One region of the Porcibacter vitabionis genome, then DNA from elsewhere that is predicted to be linked to it. Evidence: predicted binding sites of a transcription regulator. Region 1 holds the regulator's gene; the other holds the start of a gene.
What was found. Region 1 encodes Rex, which represses fermentation and respiration genes when NADH is low (regulators of the CRP and FNR family bind a similar motif). Its sites were predicted from a motif close to ATTGTTAANTANTTAACAAT; they were not measured.
Positions count from the first base shown of each region.

Region 2: a site for Rex is predicted at 4,290-4,309, ahead of ACKX2L_RS01175 (enoyl-CoA hydratase-related protein). Genes of this name have one in related genera too.

Region 1 is NZ_JBJYZD010000002.1:224,585-234,029, reverse strand. Features, by position in the region: gene ACKX2L_RS02705 (Gldg family protein) at 1-42, shown strand, start outside; gene ACKX2L_RS02700 (hypothetical protein) at 54-248, opposite strand; gene ACKX2L_RS02695 (SEC-C metal-binding domain-containing protein) at 342-884, shown strand; gene aroA (3-phosphoshikimate 1-carboxyvinyltransferase) at 889-2,154, opposite strand; gene ACKX2L_RS02685 (prephenate dehydrogenase/arogenate dehydrogenase family protein) at 2,280-3,404, opposite strand; gene ACKX2L_RS02680 (NADP-dependent isocitrate dehydrogenase) at 3,637-4,848, shown strand; gene ACKX2L_RS02675 (ABC-F family ATP-binding cassette domain-containing protein) at 4,850-6,817, shown strand; gene ACKX2L_RS02670 (redox-sensing transcriptional repressor Rex) at 6,931-7,584, shown strand; gene ACKX2L_RS02665 (NAD(P)H-hydrate dehydratase) at 7,668-9,161, shown strand; gene alr (alanine racemase) at 9,273-9,445, shown strand, end outside.
Region 2 is NZ_JBJYZD010000001.1:252,150-261,594, forward strand. Features, by position in the region: gene ACKX2L_RS01160 (glycosyltransferase family 2 protein) at 1-911, opposite strand, end outside; gene mutY (A/G-specific adenine glycosylase) at 1,055-2,140, opposite strand; gene proC (pyrroline-5-carboxylate reductase) at 2,149-2,964, opposite strand; gene ACKX2L_RS01175 (enoyl-CoA hydratase-related protein) at 3,227-4,045, opposite strand; gene ACKX2L_RS01180 (ketopantoate reductase family protein) at 4,912-5,859, shown strand; gene guaB (IMP dehydrogenase) at 6,095-7,552, shown strand; gene ACKX2L_RS01190 (hypothetical protein) at 7,784-8,083, opposite strand; gene ACKX2L_RS01195 (phosphatase PAP2 family protein) at 8,091-8,597, opposite strand; gene ACKX2L_RS01200 (DUF3837 family protein) at 8,704-9,015, opposite strand; gene ACKX2L_RS01205 (CarD family transcriptional regulator) at 9,123-9,445, opposite strand, start outside.

The DNA of each region.
Region 1 (9,445 bases):
CTTATTGGTATTATCATTTGGGCGGTTCGAAGGAGAAAGTGATTTCTTATTTCTTATTTTTTTCCGATCCTAAGAAAGACTCCGATGATCCAGAGAATGGCCGGGATCAGGATCGTCAAGACAATGGACAATCCAAGAATATGCATGGTCCTCGGATCATCTGTCAATGCTGCAAATAATGTGAAGGCATACATACCGACAAGAATGACGATTCCAAGGATCGCAAGAATCTGACGTAATTTTTTCATTATGGTCTCCATTTGATGCGTCTGTACAAGTCAGGCGGCTTCTGATAAAATAAGTGCGTTCTTTAGGAACAATCATACAATATTTAAAGGAGAATGAACATGAGTTTGTTAGAAGATTGGCGAAAAGAAGCCTATGACCGGAATGCAGATCCCAATGCGCTGAAGAAACTTTGGGACGACTACTTCAAGAAGGAGCAGGAGATCTATTCCATCCTGTTGAAGGATCCGGATAATGTGGTAAAGGGAAGTGTCAGGGAACTGGCAGATCGTTTCGGGATCGAGCTTAAAATTATGGTCGGTTTTCTGGATGGAATCAATGACAGTCTGGTAGAACCGAATCCGATCGAGACCATGGATGAGAACACGGTCGTTTCCCTTGCTTTTGATAAGAAAAAACTCTATATGAACATGGTAGATGCGGAAGCTGACTGGCTTTACAATCTGCCGGAATGGGATAAGATTTTTTCCAAGGAAGAACAGAAGAAGCTTTATCTGGAGCAGAAGAAGAGTAAGACCGTTCATCGTGCCAAGAAGATCGGACGGAATGATCCCTGCCCTTGCGGTTCCGGCAAGAAGTATAAATACTGCCATGGCAGAAAGGGAGCAGAACCCTTAGATCCGAAATATCTGCAGTGACATTTTACTGTATCAGAAGCTGAACCTGATCATAGAATTCCGGATAGGAGATGTCCACGCAGGAGGGGTGATCTAATGTGACTGCACCATTTACTGCAAGTCCGGCGATCGTAAAAGCCATAGCAATTCTGTGATCCATATAAGTTTTGACAGGAGCTCCATGCAGCTCCTTTCCTCCGTGGATCCGTAAGCCATCCGGCCTTTCCTCGACATCTGCACCCATAGCCAGAAGATTTTCACAAATGGACTTTATCCGATCGGATTCCTTGACCCGAAGCTCCGATGCATCCTTGATTTCCGTATCACCGTCTGCAAAGGCAGCCATACAGGCAATCACGGGGATCTCATCGATGAGACGGGGGATCAGGTCTCCTTCGATGGTACAGCCATGTAAAGAGGAAGAAGAAACCGTAAGATCTGCGACTTCTTCTCCGGACAAAAGTCTTTGATTTTCGATGACTAGATGACCACCCATCTTTTGAATGACAGAAAGGATCCCTGCCCGAGTCGGATTGATATTGACATCCTTCAGAGTGATCTCCGAATTCGGAAGGATCAGACCTGCGGCCAGGAAATAAGCCGCACTGGAAATGTCAGCCGGGACGAATATTTTCTGTCCCAGAAGCTTGGGCCGGCTATAGATCAGGGCCATTTTATTCTCGGGATCAAGATCCATTTTCGCCCCGAACGCCCGAAGCATACGTTCCGTATGATCACGGGACAGAGCAGGCTCATAGACACAGGTTTCCCCCTCAGCGTAGAGACCGGCCAGAAGGATACAGGACTTGACCTGGGCAGATGCGACCTTGGTATGATAGGTGATTCCCCGAAGAGGAGATGGTTCTATGGTCAGAGGAGCACAATCATTCCCGCGATCCGAGCGGATCCGGGCTCCCATTTCCTGTAAAGGTTCCAGGATCCGCTTCATTGGACGCTTCTGTATCGAATCATCCCCATTCAGATGGCTGGTGAAGGTCTGTCCCGCCAGAATACCGCTGATCATCCGGGTCGTCGTTCCCGAATTTCCGGTATCCAGGACTCCATCCGCCGGTCTTAATCCATCCAGGCCTCTGCCGGAAATGTAGACCTTGTTATTCTCTTCCTCTGTTTTGATCAAAATACCCATTTTTCGAAAGCAGGAGATTGTGGAACGGCAGTCTGCGCTGTTTAAGAAACCGGTGACTTCTGTCTGCCCCTCTGCCAGAGATCCTAACATGACGGATCGGTGAGAGATCGACTTATCTCCGGGGACTCTCAATTCGCCATGCATCGATTTGATATCTTCTGAAAATATTTTATTTGCCTGGTACATCATATCTCCGTTTCCAATTCCTTTTTCAGTTGCCGAAAAAACTCTCAGTCCTTTTCTAAAAGGATTCCTTATTTAAGGATCCCTTATTTTCTCTTTCTGATCTGATATCCGGCTTCTTTTAAGAGTTGTACTGCCCGGTCCCTGTCATCACTTCGATAGGTTTCAATACGAAGGACTCCATCTTCAAATTCACGGTTATGGATGATGCCGATATTCTGGATATTGATATCATGATCAGCCAGAAGCTTTGATACGGCAGCAATTCCGCCGACCTTATCCTCGATGAAGAGATAGATCTCATTTGCAACCGGAAGGATGCCCCGATCTGTGATGGCAAGCGAATCCCGGTATTCCTTTGCATTGGAAAAGAGCCGGATCAGGCTCTCGGAATCGCCGGCCAAAATGGCCTTCCGGAACTCATCCAGAGAATCCTCATAAAGATCCAGTAATTTTAAGATCTCATCCCGGTTGGCCAGACAGATATTCTGCCACATGACCGGAGAAGAAGAGGAGATCCGCGTGATATCCCGAAAACCTCCTGCGGCAATGGTTTTCAGGATGGAATCTTTGGTATCTTCCTTACGAACCAGATCCACAAGAGAAGCGGAAATGATATGAGGCAGATGACTGATCGAAGCAGTCGCAAAATCATGCCGATCCGGTGTCAATTGAATCGGAATGGCTCCCAGGGAATGAACAAATTCCGAGAAGAGATTTAATTCCTCTGCATTCATTTCCGGATCATGCGTCAGGATATAAAAAGCATTCTGTAAGAGAAGGCGGGAAGAATTTTCAAAACCGATCGCTTCGGAACCTGCCATAGGATGACCGCCGATAAATTGGGCAGAAAGACCAAGCTCCCGAATTTTCTCATGAATATCTCCCTTGACCGACCCGACATCCGTGATCAGGGTCTTCTTGGAAAGAAGCGGTTTTAACTGATCTAGATAGTCACAATTGACCCGGACCGGGCTGCAGAGAAAGAGGACATCACAAGTTGCAAACTCCTCCAGGGGCAAAAAATCTTTGTTCAAAATCACGCCTTCGGCCTCTGCCTTCTCTAATGTAGACCGTCTTGAAGCATGACCGATGAGCTTGATCTTAGGATATTCCAGTCGGATCGCCTTTGCAATTGATCCTCCGATCAAACCAAGTCCGATAAAACCAATCTTCTTCCAGTCGTTGATTTTGGTGCGAAAATCGTCCATTGTGACCTCACGTTCCTAATTTCTTATGTCAGTTTTTTGTCAGTTTTTTGTCAGTTTTCTCTTTGAAATATTATATACCAATCCTATCTGTTTGTTTGATATATGTCAACACTTCAACGTATAAAAGCAAAGGAAAGTCTTTACCAAAAAGGTCCACTTTGTTATACTTTTGACAGTTCGTATTCGAAAAATTCCAGCTTTGTATACAAGAAAAGAAGAAAGAAGGCACGGCATGACAAAGATTACGATGAAAACCCCTCTGGTGGAAATGGATGGAGATGAGATGACCCGGATCCTCTGGGCCATGATCAAGAAGCATCTGATCCTCCCCTATATCGATTTAAAGAGTGAGTATTACGATCTCGGACTGGAACACCGAAATGAAACCAATGATCAGGTCACCGTTGATTCGGCCCTGGCCACCAAAAAATATGGTGTTGCCGTGAAATGTGCGACGATCACTCCAAATGCAGCACGTGTCAAGGAATATAATCTGAAGGAGATGTGGAAGAGTCCGAATGGAACCATTCGTGCCATTCTGGACGGAACCGTTTTCCGTGCGCCCATCCTGGTCAAGGGAATCGAGCCCAATGTCCGCACCTGGAAGAAGCCGATCACTATCGCACGTCATGCCTATGGCGATGTCTATCGGAATACGGAAATGAAAATCCCCGGCCCCGGAAAAGTAGAGCTGGTTTATACGGCAGAAGACGGTCATGAAGAGAGAGCTCTGGTTCATGATTTTGACTGCCCCGGCGTTGTTCAGGGCCAGCACAATCTGATTCCTTCCATCACCTCCTTTGCAGATTCCTGCTTTAGCTATGCTCTGGAGAAGAAGCAGGATCTCTGGTTTGCAACCAAGGATACCATCAGTAAGAAATACGATCATACCTTTAAGGATATCTTCCAGGAGCGCTATGATAAGAAATACAAACCGCTCTTTGAAGAAGCCGGCATCACCTATTTCTATACCCTGATCGATGATGCCGTTGCCCGTGTCATGAAATCAGAAGGCGGCTTTATCTGGGCCTGCAAGAATTATGACGGTGATGTCATGAGCGACATGCTGTCCTCAGCCTTCGGCTCACTGGCAATGATGACTTCGGTCCTCGTTTCCCCTCAGGGCTACTATGAATATGAAGCAGCCCATGGCACGGTACAGAGGCACTATTACAAGCATTTAAAGGGCGAGCCGACTTCCACGAATTCCGTTGCAACCATTTTTGCATGGACCGGAGCGTTAAGAAAGCGCGGAGAACTGGATCAGATCCCGGAGCTTGTCGATTTTTCTAACCGGCTGGAGAAAGCAACCATTGATACCATTGAGAGCGGTAAGATGACCGGTGATCTGGCAAGGATCACAGAGCTTTTGAATCCTACCACTCTTGGCAGTGAGGAATTTATCCTTGCAATCAAAGATACCTTGGATAGAGAGGCAGAGTAACTTGGCATTTGTATTAACCTGTTCCGATCTTACGAAAGCTTTCGGATCAGATGTAATTTTTGATCATATTTCCTTCCAGCTGGAGGAGAACGAAAAACTGGGCATTCTGGGTTCCAATGGAACCGGCAAGTCCACATTACTGAAGTGCATCGTTGGAGAAATGACGCCAGACTCCGGGACTGTAACACTGGCCTCCGGGAAAAAGCTTGGCTACCTGGCCCAGTACCAGAAGGATGACTGGGCCGGAAACATCTATGATATCGTCCTTTCTGCCCGCCAGGACCTGATCTGTGAGGAAGAGGAACTGCGGAACATGGAAGAACAGATGTCTCGTGTCACCGGGGATGCCTTAAATCAGCTGATTGAAACTTATCATGTGAAAAGCCAAACCTTTGAAGAAAAAGGCGGACTGGTCTTTCGAAGCCAGGCTGCCGGTGTCTTAAAGGGACTGGGTTTTTCCGAGGAAGATTTTTCGAAAAGCATGGATCAATTGTCCGGAGGGCAGAAGACCCGTGTCTCCTTAAGCCGGCTTCTTTCCGCAAAACCGGACGTTCTCCTTCTCGACGAGCCCATTAACCACCTGGATCTCCATTCCATTGAATGGCTGGAGACTTTCCTGTCGAATTACAGCGGGGCTGTCATATTGGTTGCTCACGACCGGTATTTCTTAAACCGGACCATCGATCATGCGCTGGATCTCTCCATGCATCCGGCCCATCTGTTCACCGGAAATTATAGAGCTTATACCGAACAGAAGAGAGAGCTTCTGATCACTTTGGAGAGGGAATACGAAAAACAGCAGAAGGAGATTGCTCATCAGGAAGCTGTGATTACCAGGCTCCAGAGCTTTAACCGGGAAAAGTCCATTAAAAGAGCGGAGAGCCGGAAGAAAGTTCTGGATAAAATGGAGAGGATGGAACGGCCAAAGGAAGAAGATACCGGTATGAAGCTGGTTTTAGAGCCCAACAGCCGGTCCGGAAATGACGTCCTTACGGTGACCAATTTATCCAAGAGTTTTGATGACAGGCTATTATTCAAAAATTTGAACTTCCAGATCCGAAGGCAGGAAAGAGTTGCCATTCTCGGTGACAATGGAACCGGTAAGACAACGACCTTAAAAATCATCAATGGAATTCTTCCGGCAGATTCAGGTTCCGTACATATCGGAACCGGCGTTACCATCGGTTATTATGATCAGGAGCAGCAGAATCTGAACGAGGATGCAACACTTTTTGAAGAGCTTCAGAATGCTTATCCCAATTTGAATAATACCAGGGTACGTTCCATCCTTGCGGCCTTCCGATTTAAGGGAGACCATGTCTATAAGAAGATCCGGGAACTGTCCGGCGGGGAGAGAGGAAGAGTATCTCTGGCAAAGCTTATGCTGTCCGGAGCCAATTTTCTGATCTTAGATGAGCCGACCAACCATTTGGATATGGAATCCAAGGAGATTCTGGAAGAAGCTTTGAATGCCTATACCGGGACTTTGCTTTATGTTTCCCATGACCGTTATTTCATTAATCAGACTGCCGAGAGGATCCTGGAGATCCATGAGGACGGAATGAAGGAATATCTGGGAAACTATGACTATTATCTGGAAAAAAAGGCCGAGGAGGATCTGACGCCTTCCTCTGCATCAGGGGAAATTTCAAATGTAAGATCCGAATCGGAGAAAAAGGGAGATCCTTCTGCAGAAGACAGTAAGGATGCCGGACTGGATTACCAGGAGCAGAAGCGGAAAAAAGCAGCGAGAAAGAAAGTCGAAAGAGCCCTGGCCTCATTGGAAGAAGAGATATCGAAGAGGGAAGAGAGGATCCGTGAGATCGATAAGGCATTCACAGATGAATCGATCGCAAAGAATTCTGCAAAATTAAATGAATTGACGAAAGAGCGATCCGATCTGGAAGAAGAACTGGAAGACGCTTATGCCAAATGGGAGTCTCTTTCGATGGAATTGGATGCAGAATAGTTGACTTTTTTTCACAAGAAAACTATCATAGGTTAAGAATGTTTATTTTTTAACAATGTTGATTCATTGATAAGGAGAGTCTACTGAACTTTTACATGAGGAGATAAATGACAATGGCTAAGGAAATATCCAACGCCGTAATTCGGCGTCTTCCCCGTTATTACAGATATTTGGATGAATTACTTGAGAATGGTGTAGACCGTATATCATCGGGTGACCTGTCTAAGAGTATGCATATTACCGCATCTCAGATCCGTCAGGATCTGAATAATTTCGGCGGATTTGGCCAGCAGGGCTACGGCTACAATGTTCAGTACCTGCATAATGAGATCGGTAAGATCCTTGGCGTAGACAAGGTTCATAACATGATCGTGGTAGGAATGGGTAACCTGGGTCAGGCCATTTCCCGCTATTCGCATTTTGAAAATCTCGGATTCAAAATGATCGGCTTTTTTGATGTCAATCCTCAGCTTGCAGGGAAAACCATCCGGGATATTCCGATTCGTTTAATGGAGGAGCTGCCTTCATTCATCAAGAATAATAAAGTCGATATGGCAGCTCTGACCGTTCCCCGTTCTCATGCAGCCGATGTCACAGATCAGCTGGTAAATCTCGGCATTAAGGGAATTTGGAATTTTGCCCTCTTGGATCTGGACGTGCCGGATTCTGTTGTTGTACAGAATGTCCATCTGGCAGATTCTCTTATGGAATTGTCTTATAATTATCGGATACAGAACCAGTCGGATGAGACACAAGAAAATGAATAAGAAGCCGTGGATCATCGGCTCTTTTGGCTGTGAAGCGGAATCCTCTGCCTCACGGCCTTTTTTTAAGCAAAAAGGAGTATATTATGCTTTGTGTTTTGACAGGACGGCAGATGCAGGAAGCAGACCGGCAGATGACAGAAAAAATCGGCATTCCATCGGATCTCTTGATGGAAAGAGCAGCACTTGCCATCACTGAGGAAATAAAAAAGCATTTTCCTCAGGCAAGAAAAATCGGCGTCTTTGCCGGACTTGGCAATAATGGTGGTGATGGGATCGCAGCTGCCCGGATCCTTGCACTGGAGGGCTATGATTGTAAAGTCTGCCTGACCGGACCGATTCAAGAGAAAAAGAATCAGGGCTTGGCCTGGTTTCAATATCAGATTGCAGACAAGGCAGGCGTTTCTTTCACGGAAGATGTGAATGACCTCTATGACCGGGATCTTCTGATCGATGCCGTTTTCGGTACCGGTCTGTCCCGCCCGGTAGAAGAGGAAATGGCCATGAAATTCCAGAAATTTCAGGACTTAAAGAAACCCATTCTTTCCGTTGACATTCCAAGCGGAGTCGCTGCAGGTGACGGGCGGATCCTCGGAACAGCAATCAAAGCAGATTTGACGGTAAGCCTTGCCTATCTGAAAGTCGGCCAGCTTCTGTTCCCGGGAAAGGAGTACTGCGGAGAACTCATCCTTCGGGATATCGGGATCAAAAGGCCCCTCGAAGAAGACCAGAGAGCAGGACGGAAAGTCTTCCAGGAATCCGATCTGAATCAATATAAACCGGCGCGCTTTTCTGGCTCCAACAAGGGATCATATGGTCATGTTTTAGTCATTGCCGGATCCTATCTCATGGCAGGAGCTGCCTGCTTTGCAGCCAAAGCCTGTGTCTTATCCGGTGCCGGCCTGGTCAAAGTCCTGACCGATGAAAGAAACAGGGAAATCGTTCAGAGTCAGATCCCGGAAGCTCTTTTATCCGTCTATGGAAATAAATTAAGTAAGCAGGAGATCAAACGAGAACTGTCCTGGGCCGATGTTGTCCTGATCGGACCTGGTCTTGGACAAACAGCCATTTCCCGGCAGCTTTTTTCTCTGGTCATGGAAGAGATCCAGACTCCTATGGTGATGGATGCAGATGCTTTAAATCTTCTGTCCGAAGATCTCAGTCTCCTGCAGAGGCCTCACCTGGACCTGGTCCTGACGCCGCATATCGGTGAAATGGCAAGATTAAAGAAAGTAAGCCCTGTCTATGTAGCAGAACATATGATCCCTTTGGCGGAAGAATTCGCCAATGATTATCAGGTGACCCTGGTCTTAAAAAATGCCGCCAGTATTACGGCCATTCCTTTTTCAGATACCATCATCAATACGACCGGAAATAACGGCATGTCCACCGGAGGAAGCGGAGATGTCTTAGCCGGCCTTCTGGCAGGACTGATGGCTCAGCATCTTCCGGCGTCGAAGGCCGCTCCTCTTGCTGTTTACCTCCACGGAAAAGCAGGGGATCTGGCCCGCAAGAAATGCGGTGTCTATGCCATGGGACCAAGAGAGATTCTTGACGCGATCCACAATGTATTAGTATAATAAGAAATCGGATTTTTAACCTTTGTTTCATATTTTACCGTGCCAAATGGTCGTTTTGACACGTAAGATCAATTGTTCTTGAATTTGTCCGAGAATTCAAAGGAGTTTTTCATGGATTACAATAGAGTCTGGGCAGAAATCAATCTGGATCATATCAAAGACAATTTAGAGGCGATGCATCAGAATCTTCCGAAACAAACGAAGATCATGGCTGTGATTAAGACCGATGCCTATGGCCATGGAGCCGTTGAAATTGCTCATATGCTGGAGTCCGTTGATTATGT
Region 2 (9,445 bases), on a different contig from region 1:
CGGTATACACTTGGATTCTTTGCCTTGATATATTTCCAAAGCTTATGGATCTTCTCGAAAATCTCCGGATCCTTGGAAACATAGCCCAGGCTGGAGGATACTACCGTGATCATCTCGAGATAGGACAGCATATACTTCCGAAGCATGGGCTCTGTGATCTCCTTGTCATGGGCGCAGAAGTAATCGACCATGCGATAGTTGACAGCAAGCTGCTGGTCGATCCGGCGGATCATGGTCTGCTCAGCCACCGACTGCCCCTCTCTTCCGATCAGATAGCGATAATAATCCACATCCAGATAATACATGGTCTTCACATAGGGAAGCGGTTCAAATACGAAGAGATTATCCACATAGAAAGTATGCTTGGGCAGAACCAGGCCGGAAGCTTTCAGCATTTCGGTCCGATAAGTCACGGAATGCATGAGGATGACATTACCCTTGATGACCCGTTTCAAGCCATCCCAGCCGATAATTTCATTCTCCGGCAGCATGTGGTGATAGATCATGCGGCGTTCATGATTTTCCGATGGCTTCTCATAGACATAGTTCGTAAGGAACATATCCACCGGGGTCTTCTTATCCACAAGTTCATGAAGTTTTTCCCGGACCTTTTGATAGGCATAGGAATCCAGCCAGTCATCCGAATCCACGACTTTGAAATATAGACCGGTCGCGTTCTTAAGTCCTGTGTTGACAGCTTCGCCATGGCCTCCGTTTTCCTGATGGATGGCCCTGCAGATGGTCGGATACTTCTTTTGGTATTCGTCTGCGATCTCTGCCGTAGCGTCCTTGGATCCGTCATCAATGATAAGGATCTCGACATCTTCTCCACCCGGAAGGATGGATTCAATGCACTTTCTCATATAGGCTTCCGAATTATAGCAAGGTATTGCAAAACTGATTAATTTCATAAGTAAATCTCCCTTTTCCAGACTCCCACTATTATACATAAAGATTCTTAAAAATCTATAAAGATGTCGTAAATCTTGTTCAAAATCCGGTTCAGACGTGATTTTTATTGTCTATCTGACAGATCCTGATTTCAATGTACTTTTTACCGAAAAGAATTGCTTCCTCCCCACAGAAATTCTGTATAAGCCTTAAAAGCGCTTGGTATCGCATAAATATCCCTTGCCTGGTCCAGTTCCGCCAGAAGCCAGGACTCTTCTTTCTTCTTATCGACATCCACAGAAGCTACCCGGATCAGGAAAGACCTCATATGCCATTCGACATGGGAGAAGATATGCTTTGCCTCCCGACCCTTCTCAATAAACAAGGGGTCCAGGCCAAGCTGTTTCGCATAATGCAAGGCCTCTTTTTCACTTACATATCCCTCCAGGCCAGGGAATTCATAGAGCCCTGCCAAAAGGCCCTTTTTCGGACGTTTCTTTAAGAGGACCCGGTCTCCATCACGGATCAAAAGGATGGTCCGCTCTTCGATTCGTCTGGCCTTGGCCTTCGTTTTCACCGGATAATCCTGCCAGGTCCCCCGGCTTCTTGACAGGCAGACCTCTTTCCAGGGGCAGATCTCACATTTCGGTTCCCCATTGGGGAGGCAGACCGTCGCCCCAAGCTCCATCATAGCCTGATTCAGATCCCCGGGCGAAAAATTCCAGGTCCGGCTCTGAATTGCCTCGTCCATGTCCTGCATGATCGATTTTTTTGTCTTTTCATCTCCGATATTCCTGTCATCACAAAGGACCCGGGTCAGAATACGAAGAGCATTTCCATCGACTGCGCTGTATGGCAGATCAAAAGCAATCGAAGAAATAGCGCCTGCCGTATAAGGCCCGATCCCTGGAAGAGACAAGATCGCATCATGATCCTTCGGCATGGCCCCGCCGAATTTTTCCTCGATCACTCTCGCCGCTTTCTGAAGGTTTCGAACCCGGCTGTAGTAGCCCAAGCCCTCCCACAGTTTTAAAAGCTTATCCTCCGGACATTCCGCCAGATCGCGGATCGTAGGCAGGTTCTTTAAAAAGCGCTCATAATAGGGGATCACAGCCTCCACCCGGGTCTGCTGCAGCATGATTTCAGAGATCCAGATCCGATAAGGGTCCCTGGTCCGTCTCCATGGCAGATCCCTGTGGCCCTTTTTGTACCAGTCCACCAGCGGTTCTAAGAGGGAAATGTAGACCATAGTGTAAATCAACCTCTTGACTTTTCAATGCTGGCTTCGACAGCTGCTTCAATGGAATGGCGGAAGCCAGTCTCTTCCAGCTTGGTCACACCTGCAATCGTAGTGCCTCCGGGAGAGCAGACGGCATCTTTCAGGGCTCCGGGATGCTCCCCTGTCATAAGGACCATCTTGGCAGAACCGAGTACGGTCTGAGCTGCAAACTTATAAGCCTGCTGTCTCGGCATACCTTCCTTTACAGCGCTGTCCGCCATGGCTTCGATCAGGATATAGATGAAAGCCGGAGAGGAACCGCTGACACCGGTCACACAATCCATCAGACTCTCCGGAACGACCTCTGCCTGGCCGAAGCTGGAGAAGAGCCGGCAGACATACTGCAAGCGATCTTCTGAAAGGAAGTGACCGGGAGTTATAGCCGTCATCGCTTCACCGACAAGAGCCGGTGTATTTGGCATGGTCCGAGCCAATTGAAGCTTTCCATCCAAAGCAGGCGTCCGGAAGAGACTCTCTAAGACATCGACCGACTTTGCAGCTACGACAGAAATCAGTAATGTTTCCGGCGAAAGTTCCTCCCGGATCTCCATTGCTACTTCTTCCAGCTTATTCGGTTTCACTGCAAGAAAAACAACATCGGCCTGAACGGCTTCTTTATTCTGATTGGTTGCCGTGATCCCATAGGTATCTTCCAGCCTTTTCTTCGACTTTTCCGTATGGCAGGAAGCAATGACCTCATCCGGATCAGCCAGCCCTGCTGCGAGGATCCCCTTTAAGATTGCAGATCCCATATTTCCACAGCCAACAAAACCGATTCTGTATTTCTTACCCATATCAAATGCTCCCTTTCTATTGACGTATGATTTCTGTTTTTCGCATGATTTGTTGTCACAAGTTTCTGTTATCAGTATACAGGAATCCACAGAAAAGAAACCAGAAGATTCGAATCTTTTTCAAGACAAATCCTCTGGTTTCTATAAATCTTTATGATATGGTGTCAATTGACACTGTAACCATACTTATGAAATCCTGGTCTACATTTTACATGGAACCCGGGTCTGCATTTTACATGGAATCCTGGTCTACATTTTACAATCAGAAATCATTCAGATCTGCAGGTCTTCTCTCGAGGAATGCAGCCATTCCTTCCCGATGATCATGGGTATCGCAGACAACACCGAAGAGATTTGCTTCATACTCAACTGCATTCTCAATATCCATATCATAGCCATTGTTGATAGCAGCCTTTGCAACGGATACAGCATAGGAGCCCTTGGAGATAATCTTCTTTGCCATCTCTTTGCAGGTCGGCATCAGTTCTTCCTTGGGAACAACATGATTTACAAGGCCGATCCGATAAGCTTCATCTGCCTTGATGGTATCGCAGGTAAAGATCAGTTCCTTAGCGCGGCCCATGCCAACCAGACGAGCCAGTCGCTGAGTTCCGCCAAAACCGGGGATGATGCCGAGGCCGGTTTCCGGCTGGCCGAAAGTAGCATTCTCGGATGCAACACGAATGTCACAAGCCATGGAGATCTCATTTCCGCCGCCAAGAGCGAATCCATTGACTGCGGCGATGGTAACCTGGCGCATCTTCATCAGTTTGAAGAAAGGCTTGCTTGCCCGCATACCGAAGGCACGTGCCTGCTTAGCATCGAAAGAAGCCATCTCCGCAATATCTGCGCCTGCAACGAAGGAACGATAGGGATCGTCCGCGCCCAACTTCTTGTTAAAGCAGGCACCGCCGGTCAGAATCAGGACTTTGATATCATCCCTGCCCTCAATCTCTATCAGGCACTGATCCAGCTCCTCCAGTGTCTCACTGTTTAAAGCGTTCAAAGCCTTGGGACGAGAAATCTGCAGAACAGCAATTTCATCTTCCACATCGAGAATCAGATTCTTATAGTCTCCCATCTTTTTTCCTCCTGAAAGAATTCTACACATACACTCTTTCGTGATAAGCGGTTTGATCGCTTTGATTAGATCCTTCGGTTTTCCTGTTGGATCACTTTGGCTTTCCTGTTGGATCACTTCTGCTCTCCTGTCGGATCACCTCTGCTCTCCTGTCGGATCACCTCGGTTTTCCTGTTGGATCACCTCGTATCTCATCGCAGATCATAACTCCCCTTATCTTCTCATAACAGATATATCATAGTGTTTTGTTAAAATTTTGTCAATCGTTTTCAAAAAATTCTGATAGGTTTTGGATCATCCCGAAGAGAAAACCAGGCAGCCAGATATCTAAAGATGATCCACGAATTTATAAGAATGTGTGATCCAAGATATGACATGAGTGCATTTTCACTTGTAATATTCGATATATGAAAACTTTTCAAAATCATGCGTGTTTCCAGCCTGAATCAAGCCTCTTGTTAGTGGAATTATTCGATATGCAGAATCTTTTCAATTTCATGCGTGTTTCCGGCCTGAATCCAGCCTCTTTTTCATTGAATTATTCGATATACGAAATCTTTTCAATTTCATGCTATAAAATTGCCCGAAAAACACGCATCATTTTGAAAAGAATTTATATATCGAATAAAAGGCCTGCATACCAGCACGTCACAAGCCAAAATCAAGCATCGTTTTGAAAAGTTTTCATATATCGAATAAAAAGCTTGCATACAGGCATGTCACAAGCCAAAATCACGCATCATTTTAAAAAGTTTTCCTATATCGAATTTCCTGGGCAGATTCTGCTAAACTACTTATAATGAAGTCAAGGGGAATGACGTCAGGGTCAAACTCCCTCATAACTGCATATCATTAGGAGGTAGCTCATGTCACAAAATTCCATCCGAACCTGCGCCCTGATTGGTGCCGGCGCAGTCGGTTCTTATTTCATCTATTGCCTGAGTGACCAGATGAAGGAGAATTTTTCCGTCGTCGCAAGCGGGGATCGGGCCGAGCGCCTGAAAGCCGGAATCGTGATTAACGGAAAAACTTATTATCCAAATATAAAGCGTCCCGAAGAAGTGCATGGAGTTGACCTTCTCCTTGTCGCCGTGAAGTATAGGGCACTGGAGTCCATCCTTCCTGACCTTACTACAATCATCGATAAGGATCATACGATCGTTCTGTCTTTATTAAACGGCGTAAACTCAGAGGATGTGATCCGGCAGACCATTCATCCGAAGAACCTGGTCTGGTCCTTCATGAAGATCCAGTCAACCCGAACGAAAGATTCCGTCATTTTTGATCCGGAGCGGACGCTTGGGCTCTATTACGGCATTCCCGGTTTCACCAATGAGGAGGACAACCCCGTGCTCTCGAATCTGTCTGCTTTCCTTTCCGCCACCTCGATCCGTTCCCATTTCTGCCCGGACATTCTTTCCGAACTCTGGGGGAAATTTTATCTCAATGTGACATCCAATCTGCCTCAAGCTGTCATCGATGTTGGCGTCGGAGCACTAGAAGACAGTCCCTATCTCAAGCACATTGCAGATGGGCTTGGAAGTGAGGTCATTAAAATTGCAGAAGCAAAAGGAATCTCGATCTCATCGGTTCTGACCGGTCCCGTGAATTCCCGGGTTGCCGAAAAAAGTGCAGCCTACTCCACCCTTCAGGATCTTCGTGCCGGAAGGCAGACCGAAGTGGATGTTTTCTCCGGCGAGATCATCCGGATGGGAAGAGAACTAGGAATTGCAACGCCCTATAACGAAGTGGTCTATGATTTCATCAAGGCCCTGGAAGAAAAAAATGAAGGCAAGTTCGATTATGCAAACTAGTTGACTCACACCAAGGCGCGAAATGATTGCAGGGGGCTCCCGGACTCTCGACGGATATGAGCAGTTGAATTACGCCAACGTGCGAAATGATTGTCCGACAATTCATCCCCTCGTTTTGCAATCCATAATTGAAGAAAAGACAGATTTTTGCTAGTATAGATACAATATAATTCTTTTTCATAAGTAATGTTACTATTCATACAAAACAATAGATAAAAAAGAAAGAGAGGAAAAAATGTCACAGATAATTGGCGAAGGGATTACATTTGATGATGTGCTTCTGGTACCTCAGTATTCAGAAGTTACACCCGATATGATTGACCTTTCCACACATCTTACGAATGCCATTCAATTGAACATTCCTATGATGAGTGCTGCCATGGACACCGTAACTGAGCACCGCATGGCCATTGCCATGGCTCGTCAGGGTGGAATTGGTATCATCCACAAGAATATGTCCATTCAGGCTCAGGCAGAGGAAGTGGATAAAGTAAAACGGTCTGAAAACGGTGTCATTACAGATCCTTTCTATCTCTCCCCTGATAATACCCTTCAGGATGCTGATGATCTGATGGCAAAATTCCGGATCTCCGGTGTTCCGATCGTAGATGATGAAAAGAAACTGGTTGGCATTATTACCAATCGCGATCTCAAATTCGAAGAAGACTATTCCCGCCCTATCAAGGAGTGCATGACCTCTGAGAACCTGATCACAGCCAAGGTCGGCGTTACCTTGGATGAAGCCAAGCGGATCCTTGGCAATGCCAGAAAAGAAAAGCTTCCCATCGTTGATGACATGGGACATCTTTGCGGGCTGATCACCATAAAGGACATCGAAAAGCAGATCCAGTATCCGAATTCTGCGAAAGATGATCAGGGCAGACTGCTCTGCGGTGCCGCAATTGGTATTACAAGCAATATGATGGATCGTGTCGAGGCTCTGACCAAGGCTCATGTTGATGTCGTTGTCCTGGATTCCGCTCATGGCCACAGCAAGAACATCATGACCGCCATTAAGACCATTAAGGCAGCCTATCCGGACCTTCAGGTCATTGCCGGAAATGTAGCTACCTATGAAGGAGCCAAGGCCCTCTTCGAGGCGGGCGCTGATGCAGCAAAGATCGGTATCGGACCCGGATCCATCTGTACCACCCGTGTTGTTGCAGGTATCGGTGTTCCTCAGATCACGGCAATCATGGATGCCTACAAGGCAGCTAAGGAATTCGGCCGTCCCATCATTGCCGATGGTGGTCTGAAATTCTCAGGTGACATGGTCAAGGCTCTGGCCGCCGGCGGTTCCGTCTGCATGATGGGTTCCATGCTGGCAGGCTGTGATGAGGCGCCCGGTGAATTCGAGCTCTACCAGGGCCGTAAGTATAAGGTTTACCGTGGCATGGGTTCCATTGCAGCCATGAAGAAGGGTTCTGCAGACCGCTACTTCCAGGAAGGTCATCAGAAACTGGTTCCGGAAGGTGTCGAAGGCCGTGTTGCTTACAAGGGACCTCTGGAAGACGTCATTTTCCAGCTGGTTGGCGGTATCCGTTCCGGTATGGGTTATAACGGTGCTCCTACCATTCCTGAACTTCAGGAGAAAGGCAAGTTCTTAAAGATCACTTCCGCTGCTCTTCGTGAGTCTCATCCTCATGATATTCATATCACCAAGGAAGCTCCGAACTATTCAACGGATGACTGATCACCTTTTCAACGGAAAACTGATCTCCTTTTCAACGGACGATCCATAAGCTTTTCATTGGACGACTGATCACTATTTCAACGGAAAATCCATAAGCTTTTCATTGAACGACTGATCACTTTTTCAACGGAAAATCCATAAGCTTTTCATTGGATGATCAATCACCATTCGTTAAAAAACTGCTGCAGATCTGTGGTCTGCAGCAGCTTTTTCTTTATGGTCTATATTTTATCAATCATCCCGATCCCGGAAGAAATTGGCCAGGATATCGAAGGCACACCAGATGCCACCGCCGGCCGTCGTCGCCATGGCAACGGATATGGCGACCTTAAGGATGTCTCCAAACGTCATGGTTCCCGCCTTATATTCCTTGTAAATGGCCAGCAGAGGGTGGAGAAACATAACCCAACCCGACACATAGACCGCAAGCACTGTGCCGCCGATCCCCAGAAGGAAAACCAGAAAATGGCGAAGTCTTGCGTGTCTCTGCCCTGCTTCAGCCTGGTCTCTTTTGTCTGTCACTTCTTTCATTTTTTTCTCAAAATACCACATAAAAACCAACGATCCCGCAGATTATTCCCGCACATGCTCCGGCCAGCACGTCTCTGATAAAATGGACACCGCCAAGGACCCGGATCAAGGCCAGGATTCCGCCCAGGATCATAAAATCAAACCCCAGCGTATGATCATAATAGAAAAAAGCCATTGCGATCATAAAAATGCTGAAAACATGCCTGCTCGGAAAACTGCAGCCAAAGGTTTCCTTATGTATGACCGGTGTGAAATGATACAGTTCATAAGGTCTTTTCGCATTGAGCTGCTTTCGAAAAAGGCTTACAGCCAAAAAAGAGACGGCAGGAACCGTGATCTCAGGGAGCATCAATGCTCTTTGATGAAAGGAAAGATAAACCAAAAGAAGTGGATAAGAAAGGAATGTGATCCATGTGATCAATTTATCTAATAAATTTAAAAATGTGCCGAGATACGCTTTCTTACGGATCGACTCGGAAAGGCTTAGATAGGTTTTTTCACTTAAATCTCTCATCATTTTTCCTTCCGGTCTTCCCATAAGCTCTTGCCTTTTTTCCTTCCGGTCTCCCCATAAGCTTTTGACTTTTTCCTTCCGGTCTCCCCATAAGCTTTTGATCCCTTTAAGCCTCTAAAGTTCCTTTTCCGATCTGAAACATCTTCTTCACATCATCCTGATAATCGTCCTCTGCTTCGTACCGGTCCAGAAGATAGGCCAGATATTTGTCTTCCAGAGTCTCCGGCTGCCAGGAAGACAAGGTTTCTCTTATTTTAGCCTCCAGCTCATGAGGGGGCAGATCCTCCCTAAGTTCCTGGTTTTTCAATATCGAGGCCAGGCGGCCTGCTGCATAATAATATTCGTAATTCCCGACCAGGGTAGACTCCTGTTTGGATACTTTCATATCCACGGCCATCTTAACAACATAGGGTACCATGTACTATCTCCTTTGACGGTCAGAGAACAAACGGATGAAAGTCAAAAGCTCTTCTTACGCCTCTATCCGAATGTCCGAATGTGCCAAAGCTTCCTTACAGGAATCATTCAGCACAGTGAATCCAATCCGCGGAAAAAGCGCTCCTCGACCGCCGAAATTTCAACCTTCATGGAGAAAGCCATCTCTTCAAAAAGTCGCTCTCCCGCCTGCTGAAGGATCCGGTCGTCGACAGACATAGACTTCTTTCCCGCCATAAGACGGCTCTTTTTCCTGAGATAAACCGTCTTCACAACACCGGCCAGAGAGGATGGCTCGAATTCTGCGATCTTTGCCTTCAATTTCTCCTGTCTCTGTCTCTCGTTTCTTTCCTGAACAACATCCAGATCACCAACATGCTCCATGATGGCCTTCATTTCCTCAGGTGACTTCA